DNA from 3 places in the Microbacterium oleivorans genome. Region 1 is predicted to be linked to each of the others. Evidence: predicted binding sites of a transcription regulator. Region 1 holds the regulator's gene; each other region holds the start of a gene.
What was found. Region 1 encodes HrcA, which represses chaperone genes, less so after heat shock. Its sites were predicted from a motif close to TTNGCACTCGNNNNNNNCGAGTGCNAA; they were not measured.

Region 1 (7,715 bases):
TGCCGGTGGCCATGAGCTTGGGCACCAGCTCGGGGTCGAGCATCTCGTTGAGGGCGTCGTAGAGCGGTCGGAGGTAGGGGTCGATCTTGTCGGTCAGGGTTCCGGGCAGGAACCCCAGCCGCTCCCCCGCCTCGACGGCGGGGCGGGTCAGGATGATGCGGTTGACCTCTTTGCGCTGCAGCGCCTGCACCGCCTTCGCCATGGCGAGATAGGTCTTGCCCGTTCCCGCCGGGCCGATGCCGAAGACGATGGTGTTCTCGTCGATCGCGTCGACGTACGCCTTCTGCCCCAGGGTCTTCGGACGGATGACCTTGCCCCGCGACGACAGGATCGCCTCGCCCAGGACTTCGGAGGGGCGCGGCCCCTCGTCGCCTGCCGTGCGGCGCTGCAGGATGCGGTTCGACGTCGAGACGTCGCTCGGGTCGAGTCCCTGGCCGGCGCGAGCCATGGCGATCAGCTCGTCGACGAGCGAGGTGGCGGCAGCCACGTCGTGCTCGCTGCCGGTCAGCGTGATCTCGTTGCCTCGGACCAGGACGTCCACGTCGGGGTGCTCGCGCTCGACGACCCGGAGCAGGCGGTCCTGGGGGCCCAGGAGCTGGACCATGGCGATGCCGTCGGCGAGGATCTTCGCGACGGCGGGTTCGGGAGCGTCAGCCACCGAGGCTCCCTTCGGAGAGGTCACCGGCGAGGACGTGGGCGTGGACGTGGAAGACCGTCTGCCCCGCACCGGCACCGGTGTTGAAGATCAATCGGAAGTCACCCGCGGCGTGCTCGTCGGCGACCGTGCGGGCGAGGCCGACGAGCTCGCTCAGCAGAGCGGGGTCACCCGCTGCGAGCTCGACGACGTTGCGGTACTGCTCGGATTTGGGAATCACGAGCAGGTGGACCGGAGCCTGCGGGGCGATGTCGCGGATGGCGAACACGTTCTCGGTCTCGGCGACGATCTCGGAGGGGATCTCACCGCGGAGGATGCGCGTGAAGACGGACGGTTCGCTCATGATCTCAGTCTATCGGCGGGGTGTGCGATCGGACCGGAGCCGGCGCTCACCAGCGTCCGAGAGCCACGTTGACCACACCGAGCGCGGCGGGCCCGGCGGTGGAGGTGCGCAGGACGGTGCCGCCCAGGCGGACGAGGGTGGCACCGGCGCCCCGCAGCGCCTCGAGCTCCTCCGGCGCGATCCCGCCCTCGGGACCGACGACCAGGTCGACGTCGCCGTCGCCCAGGTCGACGCGGCTGAGCGGCTGCGTCGCCGACGGCTCGAGCACCAGCATCCGCCTCCCCGTCGCCCGCGTGACCAGATCGGCCGTCGATGCCGGCGCGGCGACGTCGGGCAACCATGGCCGGTGTGCCTGCTTCGCGGCCTCGCGAGCGATGGTCGACCAGCGTTGCATGCCACGCTCGATCTTGGGTCCGCTCCAGCGCGAAACGCTGCGCGCCGCCTGCCACGGGACGATCTCGTCCACCCCGAGCTCGGTGCACGCCTGCACTGCCAGCTCGTCGCGGTCGCCCTTGGCGAGAGCCTGCACGAGGGCGACGCGGCGCTCGGGCGCCGGGAGGTCCCGACGCCCGGTGACGTCGATGCGCACGAGTCTCGGGTCGGCCGACACGACGGTCCCGCTCAGCCAGGTGCCGGCACCGTCGCCGACCGTCACCGCTTCGCCGGGCCGCACCCGCCGCACGCCCGCAGCGTGGTGAGCCTCGGCGCCGGTGAGTTCGACGCTCTCGCCCGGCTGGGCGTCCAGCGGCGCGTCGACGACGAAGTGCAGCGCCATGGGATCAGCTGTTCCGGAACCGGTCGCGCAGTTTCGCGAACATCCCCTGGTGGAACTCCGCCAGGTGCGGGGCCGGTGCCTTCGTGCGGCGCTTCAGCTCCTCGATCAGCGCGCGTTCCTTCGCGTCCAGGCGAGTCGGCGTCACGACGTGGACGCCGACTCGGAGGTCGCCGCGGTTCGTTCCGCGCAGGGGCGTGATCCCGCGGGCCTTGATCGTCAGCACGTCACCCGACTGCACGCCGGGCCGCAGCTCGAGGTCGACCGGGCCGTCGAGCGACTCGATCGTGGTGGTGGCGCCCAGCACCGCGTCGGGCATCGACACCTCGAGCGTGGCGAGAAGATCGTCGCCCTCGCGGCTGAACACGTCGTGGGCGGCCACGGTCACCTCCAGGTAGAGGTCCCCATTGGGTCCGCCCGCCGGACCGACCTCGCCGGACCCCGGCAGTTGCAGCCGCAGCCCCGTCTCGACACCGGCGGGGATGTCGAGCGAGACAGTGCGGCGAGCACGCACCCGTCCCTGTCCCTGGCACGTCGTGCACGGGTAGGGGATGGTCGTCCCGTAGCCCTGGCACACGTTGCAGGGCTGCGAGGTCACGACGTTGCCGAGCAGGCTGCGGACCGTGCGCTGGACGTTGCCGGCGCCGTGGCAGACATCGCAGGTGACCGGCTGGGTGCCGGGCTGGCAGCACGAGCCCTGGCAGGTCTCGCACAGCACCGCGGTGTCGACCTCGATGTCGCGGTGCACACCGAAGACGACGTCGCCGAGCTCGAGCGTCACGCGGACGAGGGCGTCCTGTCCGCGCTCCCGGCGCGATCGCGGCCCGCCGGCGCGGCCGCCGCCGGCACCACCGCCGCCGAAGAATGTCTCGAAGATGTCGCTGAACCCGCCGAAGCCCGCGGCTCCCCCGAAACCGCCGGGACCATCGCCGCCCATGTCGTAGCGCTGGCGCTGCTCGGGGTCGCTGAGCACGTCGTAGGCGTGCGTCACCAGCTTGAAGCGCTCGGACGCGTCCGCGCCGGGATTCACGTCGGGGTGCAGCTCTCGTGCGAGGCGTCGATACGCCTTCTTGATCTCGTCGGGCGACGCGTCGCGCGCGACGCCCAGGACCTCGTAGTGGTCAGCCACGGATCGCCTTTCCGCCCGGAGGGGCGTGGGTGGGTGGGGTCAGCGGGAGCTCTCGTCGTCCTCGAGCAGCCGGCTGAGATAGTGGGCGACGGCGCGGACCGTCGCGAGGTTGGTCGGGTAGTCCATCCGGGTCGGCCCCATGAGCCCGACCCGCGCATGGGAGCCGGGGACGTCGTAGTCGCTCGTCACGACGGATGCCTCCGAGAGCCCGAAGGCCTCGTTCTCACGGCCGATGCGGGTCGCCACTCCCCGCTCGTCGGTGACCATCTCGCCCATGAGGCGCAGGAGGGTCACCTGCTCCTCGATCGCCTCGAGCAGCGGGTAGATGCTGCCGCGGAAGTCGGCCTCCCGCCGAGCGAGCGTGGCGGTGCCGGCCATCACCAGACGGTCCTGCCGGAAGGTCTCGAGTTCCTCGACCAGGATCCGGGCGATCTCGCGCACAGCCTCCCCGATCGCGTCGCGCGATGACACGTCGCCGGCGAGGGCGGAGACGGCCTGCGACGCGTCGCGAATCGAGCTCCCCGTCACCGCGGCGCGCAGGGTCGCCTTCGCGACAGCGAACTGGGCCTCGTCGAGGACTGTGCGCACGACCCCGACGCGCTGCGAGACGCGCCCGGTGTCGGTCACCACGATCACCACGAGGCGCCCGCCGCCGAGATCGACCAGCTCGAGATGAGACACCTGCGCCCGCGCGAACGACGGGTACTGCACCATGGCCACCTGCCCCGTGAGCTGGGTGAGAGCACGGACAGTGCGCACGAGGAGGTCGTCGAGGTCGCTCGGGCCGTCGAGGAAGGTCGCGATGGCGGAGCGCTGAGCAGAGCTGAGCGGACGCAGCCCCGCGAGGTGGTCGACGAACACCCGGTATCCCTTGTCCGTCGGGACGCGTCCCGACGACGTGTGCGGCGCGGCGATGAGGTCTTCGTCCTCGAGCAGCGCCATGTCGTTGCGGATCGTCGCCGCCGACACTCCGAAGGCATGGCGTTCCACGATCGACTTGCTGCCGACGGGCTCACGGGTGTCGACATAGTCCTGCACGATCGCCCGCAGCACCTGCAGTCCGCGTTCCGAAACCATGTCACCTCCTCGCTGGCACTCGCTGTACGGGAGTGCCAATTCTACCGCGCCGCGAGCGAGGATCGCCGCCGGGACTCACTCGGTGAGCGTTCGCACGACGGCGTCGGCCATCAGCCGCCCCCGGAGGGTCAGCACGATGCGGCCGCGGACCGCGGCGGCCCCGTCGATCAGTCCGTCGGCGATGAGACCGGCCACACCGCGCCGGGCATCGTCATCGAGCTCCGCGATCGGGAGGCCCTCGGCGATCCGCGTGCGCAGGAGCACCGACTCGAGGCGACGCGCCTCGGCGTCCGGCCGTTCCCGCCCGGCTCCGGGCGACACGCCCCCGGAGAGCCGCTGCGCGTAGGCGGCGGGATGCTTGACGTTCCACCAGCGCAGCCCGCCGACGTGGCTGTGCGCGCCCGGCCCGTAGCCCCACCAGTCGGTGCCGCGCCAGTAGGCCAGGTTGTGACGCGAACGCTGCTCGGGAGTCGTGGACCAGTTGGACACCTCGTACCACCGGTAACCGGCCGCGGCCAGCAGGTCGTCGGCGAGCTCGTACATGTCGGCCTGCAGATCGTCGTCGGGGGCGAGCACCTCGCCGCGGCGGATCTGCCGCTCGAGCTTGGTGCCCTCCTCGATGATGAGCGCGTAAGCCGAAACGTGGTCGGGGCCGAGGGCGACCGCCGTCTCGAGCGAGCGACGCCAGTCGTCGAGACTCTCGCCGGGAGCTCCGTAGATGAGATCGAGCGAGACATCGAGGCGGGCCGCTCGGGCCGCGGCGACCGCCGTCGCGACGTTCGCCGGATCGTGGGTGCGATCGAGCGCAGCGAGCACGTGCGGCACTGCCGACTGCATCCCGATCGACAGGCGGGTGACTCCGGCATCGGCCAGCTCGCGGGCGACCTCGTCGGTCAGCGTGTCGGGGTTCGCCTCGACCGTGACCTCGGCGCCGCGCGCGATCCCGAAGGTGTCGCGAACGCCCGCCAGCATGCGGGCGAGGTCGCCCGGAGGCAGGAGGGTCGGCGTGCCGCCGCCGAAGAACACCGTCTCGGCGGGGCGCCGCGGGCCCCGCTCGTCGAGGACACGCGCCGAGAGCGCGATCTCTCGCAGGACCTCGTCGGCGTACGCATCCTGGCGCGCTCCGCGCAGCTCGGTGGCGGTGTACGTGTTGAAGTCGCAGTAGCCGCATCGGACGCGGCAGAAGGGCACGTGCAGGTACACCCCGAACGCGCCGTCGGCCGCGATGGCGAGGTCGTCCGGGAGCGATCCGTCGGCCGGCACCGGATCACCGAGAGGCAGCGCTGCGCCCATCAGGCCCCGGGCGTCGTGTACAGCGGCGAGATCGCCCGGAGATAGCCCTGGAACAGCATCCGTCGTCGGCGGCGCACGAGCGCCGGAAGCATGCGATACGTCAGGGCCGTCGGCCGGTCGAACGCGCGCACCACGAACCACACCTCGTCGCTGTCGCGCCATTCGAGCAGGAACGACTCCTCGCCGCTGACGACCGAGCCGCCGACCGTGCCGAGCGCGAAGGCGACCCGACGCGGCTCCTCGTCGACGAAGATCACGCGCAGCTCGGCGTCCGCGCTGAGGCCCGAGACGCGCCCGTGCACGCGAAGGGTCGTGCCCGCGCCGACGTACGGGGTGCCGTCCGAGTCGAACCGCTGCTCGTGCTCCATGCTGCTCGGCGCCACCGCATTGCCCTCTTCGTCGAACGCGACGCCGGTGTACATGGGGCCCGATGCGGGCCGCACGTCGCTCACGCGCAGGCCGGCACCGCGCAGGGCCGACCATGACATCAGGAGGTCGGCGGCCGTGTCGAAGCGCGACTGACCGCTGCCGATGCGCCAGGCGCTCTCGGCGGGGAGGCTGCGCTCGGGCGGATACGCCATCAGGTCGTGCGCGCGCGTCGCACCGACCGCCGCGTAGTCGACGGTCTCGTCTCGGAAGGTCCCGCGTCGCTGATGCATCGGTCTCCTCGTGGATCCGGTTGGGGCTACTTCTTGTCCTTGCCCTCGACGTCGCCCGAGAGCGCCGCGATGAAGGCCTCTTGCGGCACTTCGACGCGCCCGACCATCTTCATGCGCTTCTTGCCCTCCTTCTGCTTCTCGAGGAGCTTGCGCTTGCGGGTGATGTCACCGCCGTAGCACTTCGCGAGCACGTCCTTGCGGATCGCGCGGATGTTCTCGCGCGCGATGATGCGAGCGCCGATGGCGGCCTGGATCGGCACCTCGAACTGCTGTCGCGGGATCAGCTTGCGCAGCCGCTCGGTCATCATGGTGCCGTAGGCATAGGCCTTCTCACGGTGCACGATCGAGCTGAACGCGTCGACCTTCTCACCCTGGAGCAGGATGTCGACCTTGACCAGGTCGGCCGTCTGCGAACCGGCCGGCTCGTAATCGAGGCTCGCGTAGCCCTGGGTGCGCGACTTGAGGTGATCGAAGAAGTCGAACACGATCTCGCCCAGCGGCATGTTGTAGCGCAGCTCGACACGGTCCTCGCTCAGGTAGTCCATGCCCAGCAAAGTGCCGCGGCGCGTCTGGCAGAGCTCCATGACCGTGCCGACGTAGTCCTTCGGCGCGAGGATGCCGACCTTCACGACCGGCTCCGACACCTCGGCCACGCGGCCGTCCGGGTATTCGCTCGGGTTGGTCACGACCACCGTCTCGCCGGTGTCGGTCGCGACCTCATAGGTGACCGACGGAGCGGTGGTAATGAGGTCCAGGCCGAATTCGCGCGAGAGACGCTCGGTGATGATCTCGAGGTGGAGGAGCCCGAGGAACCCGCACCGGAACCCGAAGCCGAGCGCCACGGAGGTCTCGGGCTCGTACTGGAGCGACGCGTCGGAGAGCTTGAGCTTGTCGAGCGCCTCGCGCAGGTCGCCGTAGTCGCTGCCGTCGATCGGATAGATGCCGGAGAAGACCATGGGCTTGGGGTCGGTGTACCCGGGCAGCGCCTGCGTGGCGGGCTTGCGGTGGGTGGTGATCGTGTCGCCGACCTTGGACTGGCGGACGTCCTTCACGCCCGTGATCAGATAGCCGACCTCGCCGACGCCGAGCCCCTTGCCGGGGATCGGCTCGGGGTTGGACACGCCGATCTCGAGCAGCTCGTGGGTGGCGCGCGTCGACATCATCTGGATCCGCTCGCGCGGCTCGAGCTTTCCGTCGACCATCCGCACGTAGGTGACGACGCCGCGGTAGGCGTCGTAGACCGAGTCGAAGATCATCGCGCGCGCTGGAGCGTCCGGGTCGCCGACCGGTGCCGGGATGCGGTCGACGATGCGGTCGAGCAGCTCCTCGACCCCCATGCCGGTCTTGCCGCTCACCCGCAGCACGTCCGCGGGATCGCCTCCGATCAGATTGGCGAGCTCCGCGGCGTACTTCTCGGGGTCGGCCGCCGGCAGGTCGATCTTGTTGAGCACCGGGATGATCTGCAGGTCGTTCTCGAGGGCGAGGTACAGGTTCGCGAGCGTCTGGGCCTCAATGCCCTGAGCCGCGTCGACGAGCAGAATCGCGCCCTCGCACGCGGCGAGCGACCGGCTGACCTCGTAGGTGAAGTCGACGTGGCCGGGCGTGTCGATCATGTTGAGCGCGAAGGTGCCGGCGTCCTTCGACCACGGCATCCGCACGGCCTGGCTCTTGATCGTGATGCCGCGCTCGCGCTCGATGTCCATCCGGTCGAGGTACTGCGCGCGCATGTCGCGGTCGGCGACGACGCCGGTGATCTGCAGCATCCGATCGGCCAGCGTCGACTTGCC
Region 2 (7,715 bases), 930 kb from region 1:
GATCGCCGACCGCGTGGAGCCCGCACTGCTCGTGACCGAGCTGCGCACGGTCGCCGCCGACGGGCTGTGGCTCTCGCCCGGCTTCGGTCGTGACAGCGTGTGCATCCATTTCACGTGGAAGAACCGCCCGGATGCCGTGGCCACCGCGATCGGACACGTGGAGCGCGCGCTCGCGCCTTACGACCCTCGGCCCCACTGGGGCAAGGTGTTCTCGATGCCGGTGGACGCGTCGTTGCCCCACCTTGACGACTTCCGCGAGCTCGTCGCTCGCGTCGATCCCGAAGGGAAGTTCTCGGGCCCGTATCTCGAACGGGTGCTCGGCATCGCCGCACGGTGATCCGCGGGCGGACGCATGGCCGCTGGTGTGCGCTCGCCGTCCGAGCCGCGCGGCAACCCCGTGGTCCCGTCTGCTCCCCAGCAGAACGAGAACGGCTCCCCCCAGCGTCATCGGAGTGACCCGGGTCGGCTGTGCGCACACCAGCGGCACGGGGGGTTGTTCGGGGCCCCGGTGTCAGCGGATTGCGCGGCGAGCTGTGAGATCGCTGAGCGGGAGGACGCACCGGCGGGTCACGTGAGGGGGCGCGATGCCGTGATGATGCGCTCGAGGTCGACCGCGGTGCGGGTCCAGGGCGAGATGCGTCCGTCGTGGCGGGCCGGAACGGCCTCGACCACCCGCGCAAGGGCCCGTTCGGCGGCGTCGACGGCGGCGGGGGCCTCCGGATCGCCGAGAGGGTGGGCGACGGCTCGAGCGGTGGCGCGGACGGCTTCGGCCAGCTGCGCGCGCAGCAGGGCTGCGTCACGACTGAGCGGCAGTGCGACGACACCCTCGGCCAGTTCGAGCGTCTGACGCACCGTCTCTTCGAGGGCGCGCATGCGCCCGTCGTTCTCGGCGTCGATACCGCGCCTGCGTCGCGCGAGCGGATGGGCCTTGCGGCTGCGCGCTGCTTCGCGCACGTCGGTCGAGACCGCATCGAGGATCTCGCTCAGATAGTGCTGCCCGGCGGGGTCGGGTGCCGACCCGGAGCCGACCGAGACCGCGATCATGTCGAGCCGGTCGGCGACTGCATCGCGGAGCTGCGAGAGTCGTGAGGACGCGCGGCGCAGGTACAGGGGCGGGACGATCAGGAGGTTGACGACCACGCCGACGATGACCCCGAACGCCATGGTGACGAGGTACGACACCGAGAACCCCCCGGCGTCGTTCGCGCCCAGCAGCAGCACGAACAGGGCGGCGATCGCGATCCAGTCCCGGCCCGTGCCGAGGGCGCGGATGCCGCCGATCGCCACCCCCGCCCCCACGACGATCGCGACGCCGAGGATGCGGGGGCTCGGTCCCGAGACGATCACCAGGCCCACCAGCCCGATCGCGATGCCGATCGCGAGGCCCGCCACGGCCTGGAGGCCCGCCTTCGCGGAGTCGGCGATGGTCGGATACATGCTCACCAGCACGCCGAGGGGCGCGTAGTAGGAGTACCCGTCGTGTGCGAAGGGGACCAGCGGGGCCAGGTACCACGCGATCGCCGCGGCCAGTGCGGCCTTGCCGGCCAGCAGCAGGCGCGACACGGCGAACGCCTCGCCCCCGGCGGTTCGGGCCGCGGCGGCGAGCGAGGCGACGCGGGGGTGGGGAGCGGTGTTCATCGTGGGCGAATGTATGCGTGCGTGCCCGCCGACCACAGGCCCTTGACGCGGCAGGCCCGGTGCGGCAGGTGCTGACGTAGCCTGAGACCGTGAGCGCATACGTTTCGGCGTTCGAGCTGTTCTCCGTCGGCGTAGGACCCTCGAGCTCCCACACGGTCGGACCGCTTCGCGCGGCCCGGGTTTTCGTCGAGCGGCTGCGGGAGGCGCGGGTGCTGCCGTCGGTGGCGCGGGTCGGCTGCGTGCTGTACGGCTCTCTCGGGGCGACCGGCATCGGTCATGGCACCCCTGACGCCGTCGTCGCGGGATGGCAGGGGTACGCACCCGAGACGGTGCCCCCCGGCAACGTGCGCGGAGCGTGGTCGGGGTGGCTCGACGGTGCGGCGCTGTTGCTGGACGGGACGCACCCCGTCGCCTTCTCTCGCGGTGACGTGGTGTTCGAACCTCGCACGCGGCTGCCGCAGCATCCGAACGCGATGAGGATGACGGCGTGGGATGCCGCGGGCGCCGTCGTCTCGGCCGAGACCTTCTACTCGGTGGGCGGCGGCTTCATCCGCCGCGACGGAGACGATGAGGGCGGCCGTGAGCCGACGCGATGGCCCTACCGCTTCACCAGCGCGGCGGAGCTCCTGGAGCTGTGCGACCGTGATGGGCTCTCGATCGCGGGCCTGGCCCGGCGCAACGAGGAGGCGTTGCGTCCCGAGGGGGAGGTCGCGGCGGGGCTCGATGCGATCTGGGCGGCGATGACCGAGTGCGTCGAGGCGGGGCTCCGAGCCGACGGGACGCTTCCCGGGATGCTTCGGGTGCGGCGTCGCGCGGGCGCCATGCGTGCGCAGCTCGAGGCCGCCGAGTCGGCGGGCGGGCGCGAGCTGCCGGGGGAGTGGCTCGGTGCCTTCGCGCTCGCCGTCAACGAGGAGAACGCCTCCGGCGGCCGGGTCGTGACGGCGCCGACGAACGGGGCGGCGGGGATCCTGCCGGCGGTCGCGATGTACTGGTGGCGGTTCGCCGCTGAGTCGCTGCTCGCGCCGGAGGATCTCGACAGGCGACGTGGCATTCGGCGGTTCCTCCTCACGGCGACCGCGCTCGGCTCGCTCTTCAAGGCCAACGCCTCGATCTCGGGCGCCGAGGGCGGTTGTCAGGCCGAGGTGGGGTCGGCTTGTGCGATGGCGGCCGGCGGCCTCACCGCGGTGATGGGCGGCGACAACGCGCAGATCGAGAACGCGGCCGAGATCGCGATGGAGCATCATCTCGGCCTGACCTGCGACCCGGTGGGCGGGTTGGTGCAGATCCCGTGCATCGAACGGAACGCGATCGCAGCGTCGACCGCGGTGACCGCGGCACGGTTGGCTCTGCGCGGTGACGGCACGCATTACGTCTCGCTGGACGCCGTCGTCGAGACGATGCGTCAGACCGGCATCGACATGTCGCACAAGTACAAGGAGACGAGCGAGGGCGGTCTCGCCGTCAACGTCGTGGAGTGCTGATCGGGCGTCCGTTCGCCCTGCGAGAACCATTGGCACTCGCAGGGGCAGAGTGCTAATCTGGACGCAGTTGAGCCGACACGACTCAACTTCGGAAGATCTCAACACAGACACTCAGAGAAGGGAAAGATCGATGGCCACCTATGACCCGTTCCGCGACCTCGACCGCATTGCCTCGAGCCTTTTCGACACGCGCCGCGGCCCGCGCCGGATGCCCATGGACCTCTACCGCGACGGCGACCACTACGTGATGACCGCCGACCTCCCGGGCATCGACCCGGGGTCGGTCGACATCGACGTGGACGGTCAGCTGCTGACGGTCCGCGCCGAGCGCACGCTCGCCAGCGGAGAGGGCGTCACCTGGATCACTCGCGAACGCGAGGCGGCCAGCTTCCTGCGGCAGCTCAACCTCGGCCAGGGCGTCGACACCGATGGCATCGCCGCCACGTACAACAACGGCGTGCTGACCGTGACCATCCCGGTCAGCGAGAAGGCGAAGCCGCGGAAGGTGCAGGTCTCGACCGACGCGCCCGCTCCGGTCGTTCCGATCGAGAACTGACCTCGGCCCGACCGCCTCGGCCCCGCGCCGATATCCGATGGCCGCAGTCCCCGCACGGGGGCTGCGGCCATCGTCGTTCTGGGTCGTCTCGCGCCGGAGGGACATGAGCGGGTGCCGCGTCAGAAGGGCGGCGGCGTGTCAGAAGGGTGGCGGCGGGTCGGGTGGCGCGCCGGTGCCCCGGACGGGCGGCCCGGGTGGGCCGGGTGGTGCGGGTGGTGGTGTGGCGAGTTCTGGTGTGAAGCAGACGGCGGGGATGGGGATGTCTTCTCGGTAGACCCTGCCGTGGGGTGAGGTCCACACGAGCACTCCGCCGCCGGCCTGTTCCACCCGCCAGCTGGTGAATTGCTTCATGGAGTGGTGTCGTTGGCAGAGGTGGGCGAGGTTGTAGATGTGGGTGTGGCCGCCGGTGGCGTGGTCGATGGTGTGGTCGATTTCGCAGCGGATCGCGGCTCTGCGGCAGCCGGGGAACCGGCAGTGCTGGTCGCGGGTCTGCAGCAGCCGCCGCATCGCGGGGAGGGGCCGGTAGGAGTCGGTTTCGACCGGTGTGCGGGTGATCGGGTCGATGAACATCCGGTCCCACGTCGCCGTCTGTGAGGCGAGTTCCCGGACCGTGTCGGCGTCGATGAGTCCGGTGCCGGTCGCTTCGGCGGGGTGTTCGTCGTTTCCGGTGAGGGTGTCTGAGGTGATCACGACCTGCACTTTCGCGCGGATCGCCCCGAGGGCACCACGCCCGTCCACGCCCACCGTCGGGTCGATGACGGGTGCACCGCCGAGGACGAGGTCCGAGAGAACATCCGCGCGAAGCTGATCCATCGTCCGGGCATCAGGGGTAGGGGCAGCGGCACCGGCATCTCGTTCGGCATCTACTCCGAAAGCGGCGCCGGCGCCGTCCACCGCGCCCGCGCCATCCACCGCGACCGCGCCAGCGCCCGCGGCATCCACCGCCACAGCATCCGCCCGGGCGTCCTTCACGGACTGCGCCATCTGCGTCAACCGGTCGTAGATCCCCGCCGCGATCACCATCGGCACCGTCGCCGAAAGGTCGGCCATCCCATCCACCCCCGGCGACAACCGCACGCACCGCCCGGCCGCGGCCTCCCGGTGACGCTCGCTGAACGACCGCGGGTGCATCCGCTCCGCCAGGTTCTGCAACGCCCCGGCCACCCGCGTCGCGATATCGCGTTGACACACGGCCACTGCGGCGGCGTCGAACTCCGGCCGCACCTCCTCCGGCACCACCCGCCCGACCTTCACGACAACGTCCACGTGTTCCCGGGTGACGAGGCGCTGCTCCCAGGCCGCGAACATCGCGGGGTAGTCGTCGACCACCGTCATCGCGTGGTCGATGTCGGCCTGCACCCGCCGGTCACCGCGCCGCGCGATTCCTGCCGCCTCAGCCGCGACCGACCGCAACTCCATATCCGACGCCATCCCGCGCACCCCACCGCGGTGCGCCTCACGCAACGCCGACCGCCCGAGGTCTGCCAAGGCCCGCACCGCGGCGATCTCACCGGCGTGCACGAGCGCGAGGGCATCCACGAAGCCGGCGATCGCGACGGCATGCGGCGAGCCGACGGCGACCTCGCCGCTGTCGCCGTCGTTCGTCTGCATGTTCCTATTCTGACGCTGGGGTACGACATAGATATAGAACAAAATAGCCACCGAGAACAACTCGACGGGACGGCTGACAGAGGAGGAAGGAATGCCCTACCTCGTCGACGCCGTTCCGGAGGCGAGCGCTGCACCGGGATGGTCGATCGTGTAACGAGTTTGTAAACATCGCTAGCAAACCTGTCGACCCGTCTTGCTGCGGGCGGGTTCGTAAGGTCTACTAACAAACATGACGAGAACCGAGGCGGACGCACCGCGACGCACCACGCGCACGCGGCGACCGGGGGCCAAGATCCTCCCCGAGCACGCCCGTGCGCACAACCGCGCGCTCGTGCTGCAGAGCCTCTTCCACGGGGGAGCGATGAGTCGTGCCGACCTCGCTCGGCAGACGGCGCTCACCCGCGTGACGATCTCCGACCTGGTGTCCGAGCTGATCGCCGACGGGTTCGTCGCCGAACGTGGCGTCCGCGAGGCTGCGGGTCCGGGCAAGCCGGCCATCCTCATCGACCTCGCCCGTGACGGCCACCGCATCGTCGGCCTCGATCTGTCGGGGAGTGCGACCTTCACCGGGGCCGTACTGACTCTCGACGGAGAGATCGTCGCCCGTCACGACGTCGCGGTGCCGGCGGACCGTCGCGACATCCTCGCGGCTGTCGTCGGACTCGCCCGGACGCTCGTCGCCGACGCGCACGCGCCGGTCCTGGGCATCGGGGTGGGCACGCCCGGCGTGGTCGACGATGCGGGTGTGGTCCTGGCGGCGCCGGGCCTCGGCTGGGACCACCTCGATCTCGGCACCGTCCTGGGGGAGGCCATCGGCGTGCCGGTTCTGGTCGCCAACGACGCCAACGCCGCCGTGCTCGCCGAGCACACGTTCGGCGGCGCGGGCGACGACATCATCCTGGTCAAGGTCGGCCGTGGTGTCGGTGCAGGGCTGCTCACCGGCGGCGAGCCGTTGCGCGGGGCCCGGTCGGCCGCGGGCGAGATCGGTCACGTGACGGTCGGAACCGACGGCGGGCCGGCCTGCGCGTGCGGGAAGATCGGATGCCTCGAGGCCTGGCTCTCGATCCCGTCGCTGTCGTCGCGTCTCGACGCAGCCGACGCCACCGAGCGCGAGGGCCTGCTGCGCGACGCCGGGGAGCGCCTCGGCATCGCCCTCGCGCCGATCGTCGGCGCACTCGATCTGTCGGAGATCATCCTCTCCGGCCCCTCGGAACTTCTCGACGGCACGCTCGCCAGCGCCGCCGCCGAGACGGTGCGCACCCGCACGCTCGCGACGTTCCACGACGAGCTGCAGGTGCGGATGACGGAGCAAGGCCAGGACATCGTCCTGCGCGGGGCTGCCGTCATGGTCCTGTCGGGACGCCTCGGCGTCTCCTGACGAAGCTCCACAGCTCCACAGCTCCACAGCTCCACAGCTCCACCGCCCCATCTCGGACGAGCCATCCGACTCGTCGACACCCAGAGAAGAAGGAACCCACCATGAAGAAGAGCCTCGGAGCACTGTCGCTCCTCGGTGTCTCCGCCATCCTGCTCGCCGGCTGCGCCAGCGACGGAGCCGGACAGGCCGAGGAGACCGGCGACCTGACCGTCTGGCTGGTCGGCACCGACACCCCGCAGGACGCCCGCGACTACCTCAAAGAGACGTTCGAAGCCGAGAACGACGGCTGGACACTCACGATCGAGGAGAAGACATGGGCCGACACCGCCGACAACTACGTCGCCGCCCTGTCGTCGAACGATGCTCCCGACCTCGTCGAGGTGGGCAACACCCAGTCACCCGGGTTCATCGCCCAGGGACTGTTCGCCGACCTCTCGGATCTCGAGGCCGACCTCGGCGGCGATGAGCTGCTGCAGAGCTTCGTCGAGCTCGGCTCCGAGGACGGCACGCTGTACGCGGCGCCCTACTACGCCGGGTCGCGCATCGTCTTCTACTCGCCGTCGTCGTACGCCGGCGCCGTGCCCGCGACGCTCGAGGAGTACGTCGCGGCGGGGATCGCGTCGACGACTCCGACGAAGTCGGGCATCTACGCGCCCGGCAAGGACTGGTACAACGCACTGCCCTACGTCTGGGCGAACGGCGGCGAGATCGCCACCCAGGACGGCGATACGTGGACGGGCGGGTTCTCGAGCGCCGGCGGCATCGCAGGGCTCGAGATGCTGCAGGACGTCTACGAGAGCGCCACGATCGCCCCGGCCGACGCGGACGAGACCGACCCGCAGGTGCCGTTCTGCGCCGGGGAGGTCGGGTTCCTCTCGGCACCGGCGTGGGTGAAGTGGTCGATCCTCGCGCCGTCCGACGCCGACACGGCTCCCGGATGCCCCGAGACCGCCGGCGCGGATCTCCGCGCGTTCGCCCTGCCCGGGATGACCGCGGGCGAGGTCGCGCCCGTGTTCGCGGGAGGCTCGAACATCGCCGTCGCCGCCAAGTC
Region 3 (7,715 bases), 1.1 Mb from region 1:
TCTCGGAGGGCTTCGTCGAGATCGCCCGGCGTCCCCGCTACTACCAGCCCGACGACGTCGATGCGATCATCATGCAGCTGCGTCTCGCGTCGCCCGCCGGCGGCCCGGGCTCCGAACGTGCCGGGGAGGCCGACCGATGACGCGCGTCGACCACCGCGCCGAGCCCCTCGTCCTGGGGATCGAGACGAGCTGCGACGAGACCGGCATCGGAATCGTCCGGGGGCGCACCCTGTTGTCGAACACGATCGCCAGCTCGATGGCCGAGCACGCCCGCTACGGCGGTGTGGTGCCCGAGGTGGCGGCCCGCGCCCACCTGGAGGCTCTTCAGCCCGCCATCGAGGCCGCGGTCGCCGAGGCCGGCGTCACCCTCGCCGACCTCGATGCCGTCGCCGTCACGAGCGGCCCGGGGCTCGCGGGCGCCCTGATGGTCGGCATCGGCGCCGCCAAGTCGCTGGCCGTCTCCCTCGACAAGCCGCTCTACGCCGTGAACCACCTCGTCGGGCATATCGCCGCCGACATCCTCACCGGCGACGACGTGGAGTACCCCACCGTCGCCCTGCTCGTCAGCGGCGGACACACCTCGCTCCTGCTCGTGCGCGACCTCGTCTCGGACGTCGAGATGCTGGGCGAGACGATGGACGACGCCGCCGGCGAGGCCTTCGACAAGATCGCCCGCATCCTCGGTCTTCCCTACCCGGGCGGCCCGGAGATCGACCGCGCCGCTGCCACCGGCGACCCGGGTGCGATCCGCTTCCCGCGGGGGCTCTCCCGAGCCTCCGACCTCGCCGCGCATCGATACGACTTCTCGTTCTCGGGACTCAAGACCGCCGTCGCGCGCTGGATCGAACAGCGCGAGGCGGCCGGTGACCCGGTGCCCGTCGCCGACGTCGCGGCCTCGTTCCGCGAGGCGGTGGTCGACGTCCTCGTCACGAAGGCGCTCGACGCCTGCGCGCAGCACGGGGTCCCGCGGCTCCTCCTCGGCGGCGGGGTCATCGCCAACCGGCGTCTGCGCGAGGTCGCACTCGAGCGCGCCGCTGCGGCGGGGGTCGCGGTGCGCATCCCGCCGCTGAGCCTGTGCACCGACAACGGCGCGATGATCGCCGCGCTCGCCGCCGAGCTGATCGCGTCGGGGGCGGCGCCGTCGACCCTCGGCTTCGGAGCCGATTCGACCTTGCCGGTCACCGAGATCCAGGTGCACGGATGACCGAGCCGGCACGCCCCCGGGTGGAGTGGGCTCCCGAGCCCGAGGTGCTGCCGCGGTCGGGGGGATGGGCCCTCGCCCTGGCCGTCGTCGGGCTGGCCCTCTCGCTCCTCGTCGGGTGGGCGTTCCCGCTCGGCATCGCCGCCGTCGTGCTGGCCGTCCTCTCGCTCCGCCGCCCGTGGGAGAGCCGGCTGGTCGGGGGCTGGGCGTTGGCGCTCGGAGCGCTCTCGCTCGTCTACAGCGCCGGGTGGCTGACGTGGGGCGCGTTCCGTGCGGGGCTCATCGGCGGCTGAGCGCGTGCTGCGGCTCAGTGCAGACGGTCGGCGAGCACGGCCACGCGCCGTTCGCCCACACGGGTGAGGAAGAGGGTCGCGGCGGCACCGCCCGACAGTGCGAGCTTCCTGCGGAACTGCGCGGGATCGATGTCGACGCCCCGCTTCTTGATCTCCAGGGTCCCGATGCCCTCGCGGCGCAGCACCGCGTCGATGTCGCGGGTCTTCAGAGGCAGCACCTCGCGCACACGGAAGGTGGTGGCGAACGGACTCCGTCGCCCGTCGTCCGAGGTCATATACGCGGTGCCCCCCTCGAGCATGCCGGCGTCGAGGGATCGAGCGACCTCGCCGATCAGCCGTGCTCGGATGACCGCGCCGTCCGGCTCGTGCAGGTAGGCGCCGAGCGGTCGGGGTTCGGCGTCGGGGCTGTCGCCCGTCGCGGTGAGTTCGGCCGCGCTGTCGCCGCGCAGCACCAGCGCGGCGCGTCCCACACCCTCCCGGGCGAGGGACCCCGACCAGAGGACGAGCTCGATCGTCGAGCCGTCGGCGCTGATCCACTGGGCCTCGACATCGCCGGGGAGGTCCTCGCGATCGAACGCGGGACCGAGCTTGATCCCCGTCGGCAGCCGACGGGCCAGATCGAACGCCCAGGGGAGTGAGGGCGTGTAGGCGGATGCCGTCACGCGCCGTGTCTCGCCGTGCCCGGCCGTGCGACGAGCAGGGTCGAGCCATACCGCATCGACCTCGTCGAGCGCCGTCTCCTCGGCGAGGCCGTGGCGCACCTGCGCTGCATCGCCGAACGGGGCGAGGTTGTAGGCGGCGATCGCCGCGGTCGTCTCGTCGGCGTCGACGGCCAGCACCTCGAGCCCGATGCCGGCGAAACCCAGCGCGTCGCCGCCGATGCCGCAGCCGAGGTCCGCCACGCGGCGGACGCCGGCGTCCCGGAAACGCCCGGCGTGGCGTGCGGCGACGGCGAGTCGCGTGGCCTGCTCGAGACCCGCGCGGGTGAACAGCATCCGCGACGAGAAGGGACCGAACTTCTGGATCGCACGTTCGCGAAGTCGAGCCTGTCCGACGGCGGCGGAGACGAGATCGGGCGAGAGCCCCTCGCGCCGCAGCCGCGAGACGGCGGCAGCGGCGTCGGCGGTGGAGGTGATCTGCAGCGAGTCGACCAGCCGCAGCCCTTCGGGGGTCAGCAGCGCGGCGAGCTCGGCGTGATCCACTCGGCCAGCCTACGCCCCGACCCCGCATCGGATTGGCACTCGCGTTGCGTGAGTGCCAACGTCGCTCTACACTCGGACTTGGCACTCTCAGGGTGAGATTGCCAACCAGTCTTGTCGAAGAAAGAGGTAGACCGTGTCGGTTTCCATCAAGCCGCTCGAGGACCGCATCGTCATCAAGCAGGTCGAGGCCGAGCAGACCACCGCGAGTGGTCTGGTCATCCCCGACACCGCCAAGGAGAAGCCCCAGGAGGGCGAGGTCGTGGCCGTGGGCCCCGGCCGCATCGATGACAACGGCAACCGTGTTCCGCTCGACGTCGCCGTCGGCGACCGGGTGATCTACAGCAAGTACGGCGGGACCGAGGTCAAGTTCGGTGCCGACGAGTTCCTCGTGCTCTCGGCGCGCGACGTGCTCGCCGTCGTCGTTCGCTGACGCGACGCTCTTCCGAAGGCCCGGGTGCTCCGCACCCGGGCCTTCGTCGTTCCCGGTGGGCGGGTCGTGGCAGGGGAGCGGCGATCGTTGGCAGTCGCGCGGACCGCGGGCATGTCACGACCGAACTAGGCTTGGCCCGTGACACCCCTCGACCCGGCCCGCGAACGGACGCTCGGTGGTGTCTACGCCTTCGCGGCCTACGTCCTCTGGGGCTTCATGCCCCTGTACTTCCTGGTGCTGGCGCCGATGGGCCCGTTCGAGGTCGTGTCGTGGCGCATCCTGTTCTCGCTCGTCTTCTGCGCCGTGCTGCTCACGGTTCTGCGGGCGTGGCCCAAGCTGATCGCCATCCTGCGCACGCCCCGGCTCGTGCTGTGGACGATCGTCGCCGGCATCCTCATCTACGTCAACTGGCAGGTCTTCCTGATCAGCACCCTCACCGGTCATGTCATCGAGGGCAGCCTCGGCTACTTCATCAACCCGATCGTGACCGTGCTGCTGGGCGTCCTCGTGCTGAAGGAGCGGCTGCGCACGGCGCAGTGGGTCGCGATCGGCATCGCCGTCGTGGCGGTGGGCGTCATCGTGGTCGGTTACGGCGACTTCCCCTGGATCGCGCTCACGCTCGCCGCGAGCTTCGGCGCCTACGGCCTCGTCAAGAAGCAGATCGGGCCGTCGGTCGACGCGGTCAGCGGGCTGACGCTCGAGTCGCTCTGGCTCGCGCCCATCGCGATCGTGCAGGCCATCGTGGTCGCCGTCACCGGCGGACTGGTGCTCGGCTCGGTCAGCGGCGGACACACCCTCCTGGTCCTGCTGGCCGGCGTGGTCACCGCGACGCCCCTGCTCTTCTTCGCCGCGGGCGCGCGGCGCAGCAGCCTGACGGTCATCGGTCTGCTGCAGTTCGCCGCGCCGATCCTGCAGTTCATCACCGGCGCCTGGATCCTCGGTGAGCCGATGCCGATCGAGCGCTGGATCGGCTTCGGCCTCGTGTGGCTCGCCCTCGTCGTGCTGAGCCTGGACTCGTTGCGCGCTGGTCGCCGACCGCGGCGGGGCGGCCCTGCCGACGTCGCTCCGGTCGTCTGACCTCGGTCCGTCGCAGGCGCCCCGACCCGGGGCGGCGAGGGGCGGTGTGGCACCGGTACCATCCGCGCCGCGACGCGGAACAGTCGGGCCCGTAGGTAACGATTCGGTCGCGTAACAGACCGTTAACACATCGCAACATCCCCGGTGCGGCGCCGCCACTAGGTTTGACCCAACCTCGCGGGGCTTCGGCCGCGCGTTCCCACTCATCAAGGAGCACAATGGGCGTTCTCACCCGTTCCCGCACTGCGAAGGTCCTCGGCGGTATCGCCGTGATCGGCGCGAGTGCCCTCGTCCTCGCCGGATGTGCCGGAGGCAGCGAACCCGCAGCCTCGGGTGACGCCGGCGGCGGCGATTCGGCGGCGGCCGACTTCCCGATCGACTGCGCCGCTGCCGAGCCCGCGTCCTACACGCCCGAGTACAGCTCGACCTCGACCGGCCCCGGCACCGACCTCACCTACACGATCGGCACGGCGCTGCCGCAGACCGGTAACCTCGCCTTCCTCGGCCCGCCCGAGATCTCGGCGACCGAGTTCGCCGCGTCGCAGATCAACGCGGCCGCCAAGGGCATCACCATCGACCTGAAGCAGGGCGACTCGGGCGACACCGACAACAAGGCGTACGAGACGGAGATCCCGCGTCTGCTGGGCGAGGGCGCCACGGCGATCGTGGGTGCGGCGTCCTCGGGCACGTCGCTGCAGTTCATCGACCAGGTGATCGCGGCCGGCGCCGTCCAGTTCTCCCCGGCCAACACCTCGGCGGCGTTCACCGGCTACGAGGACAAGGGCCTCTACTGGCGCACCGCTCCCTCCGACGTCCTCCAGGGCGAGGTGCTCGGAAACCTCATCGGTGCCGACGGCAACGAGACGCTCGGCATGATCGTGCTCAACGACTCGTACGGCACGGGCCTCGCCTGCTTCACCAAGGCCGCCTTCGAGGCCGCCGGCGGTGAGGTCGTCGCGACCTCGCTGTACAACACCGGTGACACGAACTTCTCGGCTCAGGTCGAGGACGTTCTGGCCGCTGGCCCCGACGCGATCGCGCTGATCACGTTCGAGGAGGTCAAGACGATCATCCCCGAGCTCATCGGAGCCGACTTCGCAGCCGACAAGCTGTACTTCGTCGACGGCAACCTCGCGAACTTCAGCGAGGACTTCGAGGCGGGCACGCTCGCCGGTGCCAAGGGCACCTACCCGGCGGTCGACCCCGCGTCGATCTCGTCGTTCCGCGACGAGCTCCAGGCGTTCTGGACGGGCGCCGGCAACGCCGAGCTGCAGGACTACACCTACGCACCGGAGTCGTACGATGCCGTCGTCCTGCTCGCCCTCGCGGCGCTGCAGGCGGGATCCACGGCTGGCCCGGACGTCGCGGCGAACCTGCAGGCTGTCTCGGGTGGTGCCGGCGACGGCACGAAGTGCACGACGTTCGCGGAGTGCGCCGACCTGATCATCGCCGGTGAGGCCGCCGACTACGACGGTGTCTCGGGTCCGATCACCTTCAACGAGGTGGGCGACCCGACCGAGGCATCCATCGGTGTCTTCGAGTACGGCGACGACAACAACTACGAGTTCGTCCGCGTGGGCTGATCTCGTCACACACAGGGTGGGCCCCGGTCTTCGGACCGGGGCCCACCTTTTTGCCCCGGGGCTGGGGTGGGCGCGGGTCGGGTTGGCAGGTGGCGCCGCTGTCCCGTGGGGGAGGGGGCATGAGCTGCCAGGTTGGATGCAGTGGGTTGGGTCCTGTGTGGCTTGGGTTGGCAGGTGGCGCCGCTGTCCCGAGGGAGCGGGGGCACGAGCTGCCAGGTGAGCGCCCGGAGGATCAGGTGAGACGCTCAGGCTTGCGGCGACCAGCCTCGGCGGCGCAGCGCGTCGCCGACCAGAGAGACTGCGGCGGGTCGCGGATGCCTGATGTGCGCGGAGGTCAGCCGGACCACGTCGAACCCGAGAGCGGTGAGTGCCGCGTGCCTCTCGATGTCGCGTACCCATTGCCGGCGCGAGGTGCGGTGGTGGTCGCCCTCGACTTCGGCGAGGACGCGGTAGTCGGGCCACGCGGCGTCCGCGATACCGACCAGCCTTCCGGCGCGATCGCGGATCTCGACGTCCAGCACGGGCTCGGGCAGCCCGGCGGCCGTCAGGACGAGGCGGCAGTCGGTCTCGAGTGGCGACATCGAGCCGACGCGGATGAGCGTCAGCGCTTCAGCGAGCCTGGCGGCGCCGACCCGCCTGCCCGCGGATGCGGCGGAGGCCAGCTCCTCCGGCGTAGCCAGCCGGTCGAGGGGCATCGGGTGCCTGCCGGGACCGCGCGGCACGCGGACGAATCCGTCCCCCGCACGCACCAACTCAGCGACGTCGGACTCCCGCGCCAGCATCGCCCACGTCGACGCCGGCGTCGAGACCCGCAGGCCCGCGACCTCGGTGACCTCGACATGGCTCGGGGCCCACTGCCGGCCCCGGATGCCGCGCCGGCGCGGCGCGCGCGCCGGCGCGATCACGCCGACCTCGAGCTCGTCACCGTGGCCGATGCCGATGCCGAACAGCACTGCCGCCGTTCGGCCGCAGAAGAAGGAGCCCGGCCCCATGATCAGCGCATAGGCACGAGCGTCCGCGCGGACTCGGCGTTCGAGGGCCCGGTCCGCGGCGAGCGGCGTGTGGTCGGCGGCATCGGTGGCGGCACCGTCGCCGGCGGGAGGAACGCGGCGCCGCACGCCGCGGAACGGTGTCTCGAGGTCGCGTGCCCGCATCCGTTTCGCTGAGATCCCGATCGCGGATGCGGCGGAGCACGAGAACTCGCCGCCGAGGGCGCTCGGCAGAGGTGCAGGTGGCCGGGACATGCTCCGAGCGTCGACCGACCGCCCTCCGTCTCGGTGCACACGCGCGCGATCCGTGGACACCCGTCTCGCGCTCCGCCCCGGGGATGAGTCCCCGCCCGGGGATGAGTCCCCGCCCGGGGAGGAGCCCCCCGCCAGGGAGGTGCCGCAACAGCGCATTCGCCTGGCGCCCGCCGCCCGCATCCTCGAAGGATCGCGGCGGCGGGTGCCAGGCGAATGCGGCCACGCTCGACATGCGGCCCGGGTGGCCAGGACGCCGGCTCGGCACACAGGCCGCTCAGCAAACAGCCCGCGCCGCCCGGGCTCAGGTGCCGAGGGTACCCAGGTACAGGCCGATGACCTTGGGGTCGTTCAGCAGCTCGCGCCCGGTGCCGGTGTAGGCATCGCGGCCCTGGTCGAGCACATAGCCGCGGTCGCAGATCTGTAGGCACCGGCGGGCGTTCTGCTCGACCATGATGGTGGTCACGCCGGCCTTGTTGATCTCCGAGACGCGCAGGAACGCCTCGTCCTGACGCGAGGGCGACAGGCCCGCGGACGGCTCGTCGAGGAGGAGCACGTAGGGGTCCATCATGAGCGCGCGGCCCATCGCGACCATCTGGCGCTCACCGCCCGACAGCGAGCCCGCCCGCTGCTGCAGGCGTTTGGCGAGGTCGGGGAAGATCGAGGTGACGAAGTCGGTGCGCTCGGC

Region 2: a site for HrcA is predicted at 3,149-3,175, ahead of HW566_RS12295 (Hsp20/alpha crystallin family protein). Genes of this name have one in related genera too.
Region 3: a site for HrcA is predicted at 2,729-2,755, ahead of groES (co-chaperone GroES). Genes of this name have one in related genera too.

Annotation. Positions count from the first base shown of each region.
Region 1 is NZ_CP058316.1:172,281-179,995, reverse strand. It holds gene HW566_RS00955 (PhoH family protein) at 1-604, opposite strand, end outside; gene HW566_RS00950 (histidine triad nucleotide-binding protein) at 651-998, opposite strand; gene HW566_RS00945 (16S rRNA (uracil(1498)-N(3))-methyltransferase) at 1,045-1,773, opposite strand; gene dnaJ (molecular chaperone DnaJ) at 1,778-2,899, opposite strand; gene hrcA (heat-inducible transcriptional repressor HrcA) at 2,939-3,976, opposite strand; gene hemW (radical SAM family heme chaperone HemW) at 4,052-5,269, opposite strand; gene HW566_RS00925 (DUF1990 family protein) at 5,269-5,928, opposite strand; gene lepA (translation elongation factor 4) at 5,955-7,715, opposite strand, start outside.
Region 2 is NZ_CP058316.1:2,592,355-2,600,069, forward strand. It holds gene HW566_RS12280 (FAD-binding protein) at 1-337, shown strand, start outside; gene HW566_RS12285 (FUSC family protein) at 568-1,638, opposite strand; gene HW566_RS12290 (L-serine ammonia-lyase) at 1,728-3,119, shown strand; gene HW566_RS12295 (Hsp20/alpha crystallin family protein) at 3,250-3,675, shown strand; gene HW566_RS12300 (HNH endonuclease signature motif containing protein) at 3,814-5,286, opposite strand; gene HW566_RS12305 (ROK family transcriptional regulator) at 5,516-6,664, shown strand; gene HW566_RS12310 (extracellular solute-binding protein) at 6,766-7,715, shown strand, end outside.
Region 3 is NZ_CP058316.1:2,408,811-2,416,525, forward strand. It holds gene rimI (ribosomal protein S18-alanine N-acetyltransferase) at 1-140, shown strand, start outside; gene tsaD (tRNA (adenosine(37)-N6)-threonylcarbamoyltransferase complex transferase subunit TsaD) at 137-1,204, shown strand; gene HW566_RS11450 (hypothetical protein) at 1,201-1,494, shown strand; gene HW566_RS11455 (class I SAM-dependent methyltransferase) at 1,509-2,696, opposite strand; gene groES (co-chaperone GroES) at 2,830-3,126, shown strand; gene rarD (EamA family transporter RarD) at 3,265-4,203, shown strand; gene HW566_RS11470 (ABC transporter substrate-binding protein) at 4,422-5,786, shown strand; gene HW566_RS11475 (hypothetical protein) at 6,032-7,030, opposite strand; gene HW566_RS11480 (ABC transporter ATP-binding protein) at 7,332-7,715, opposite strand, start outside.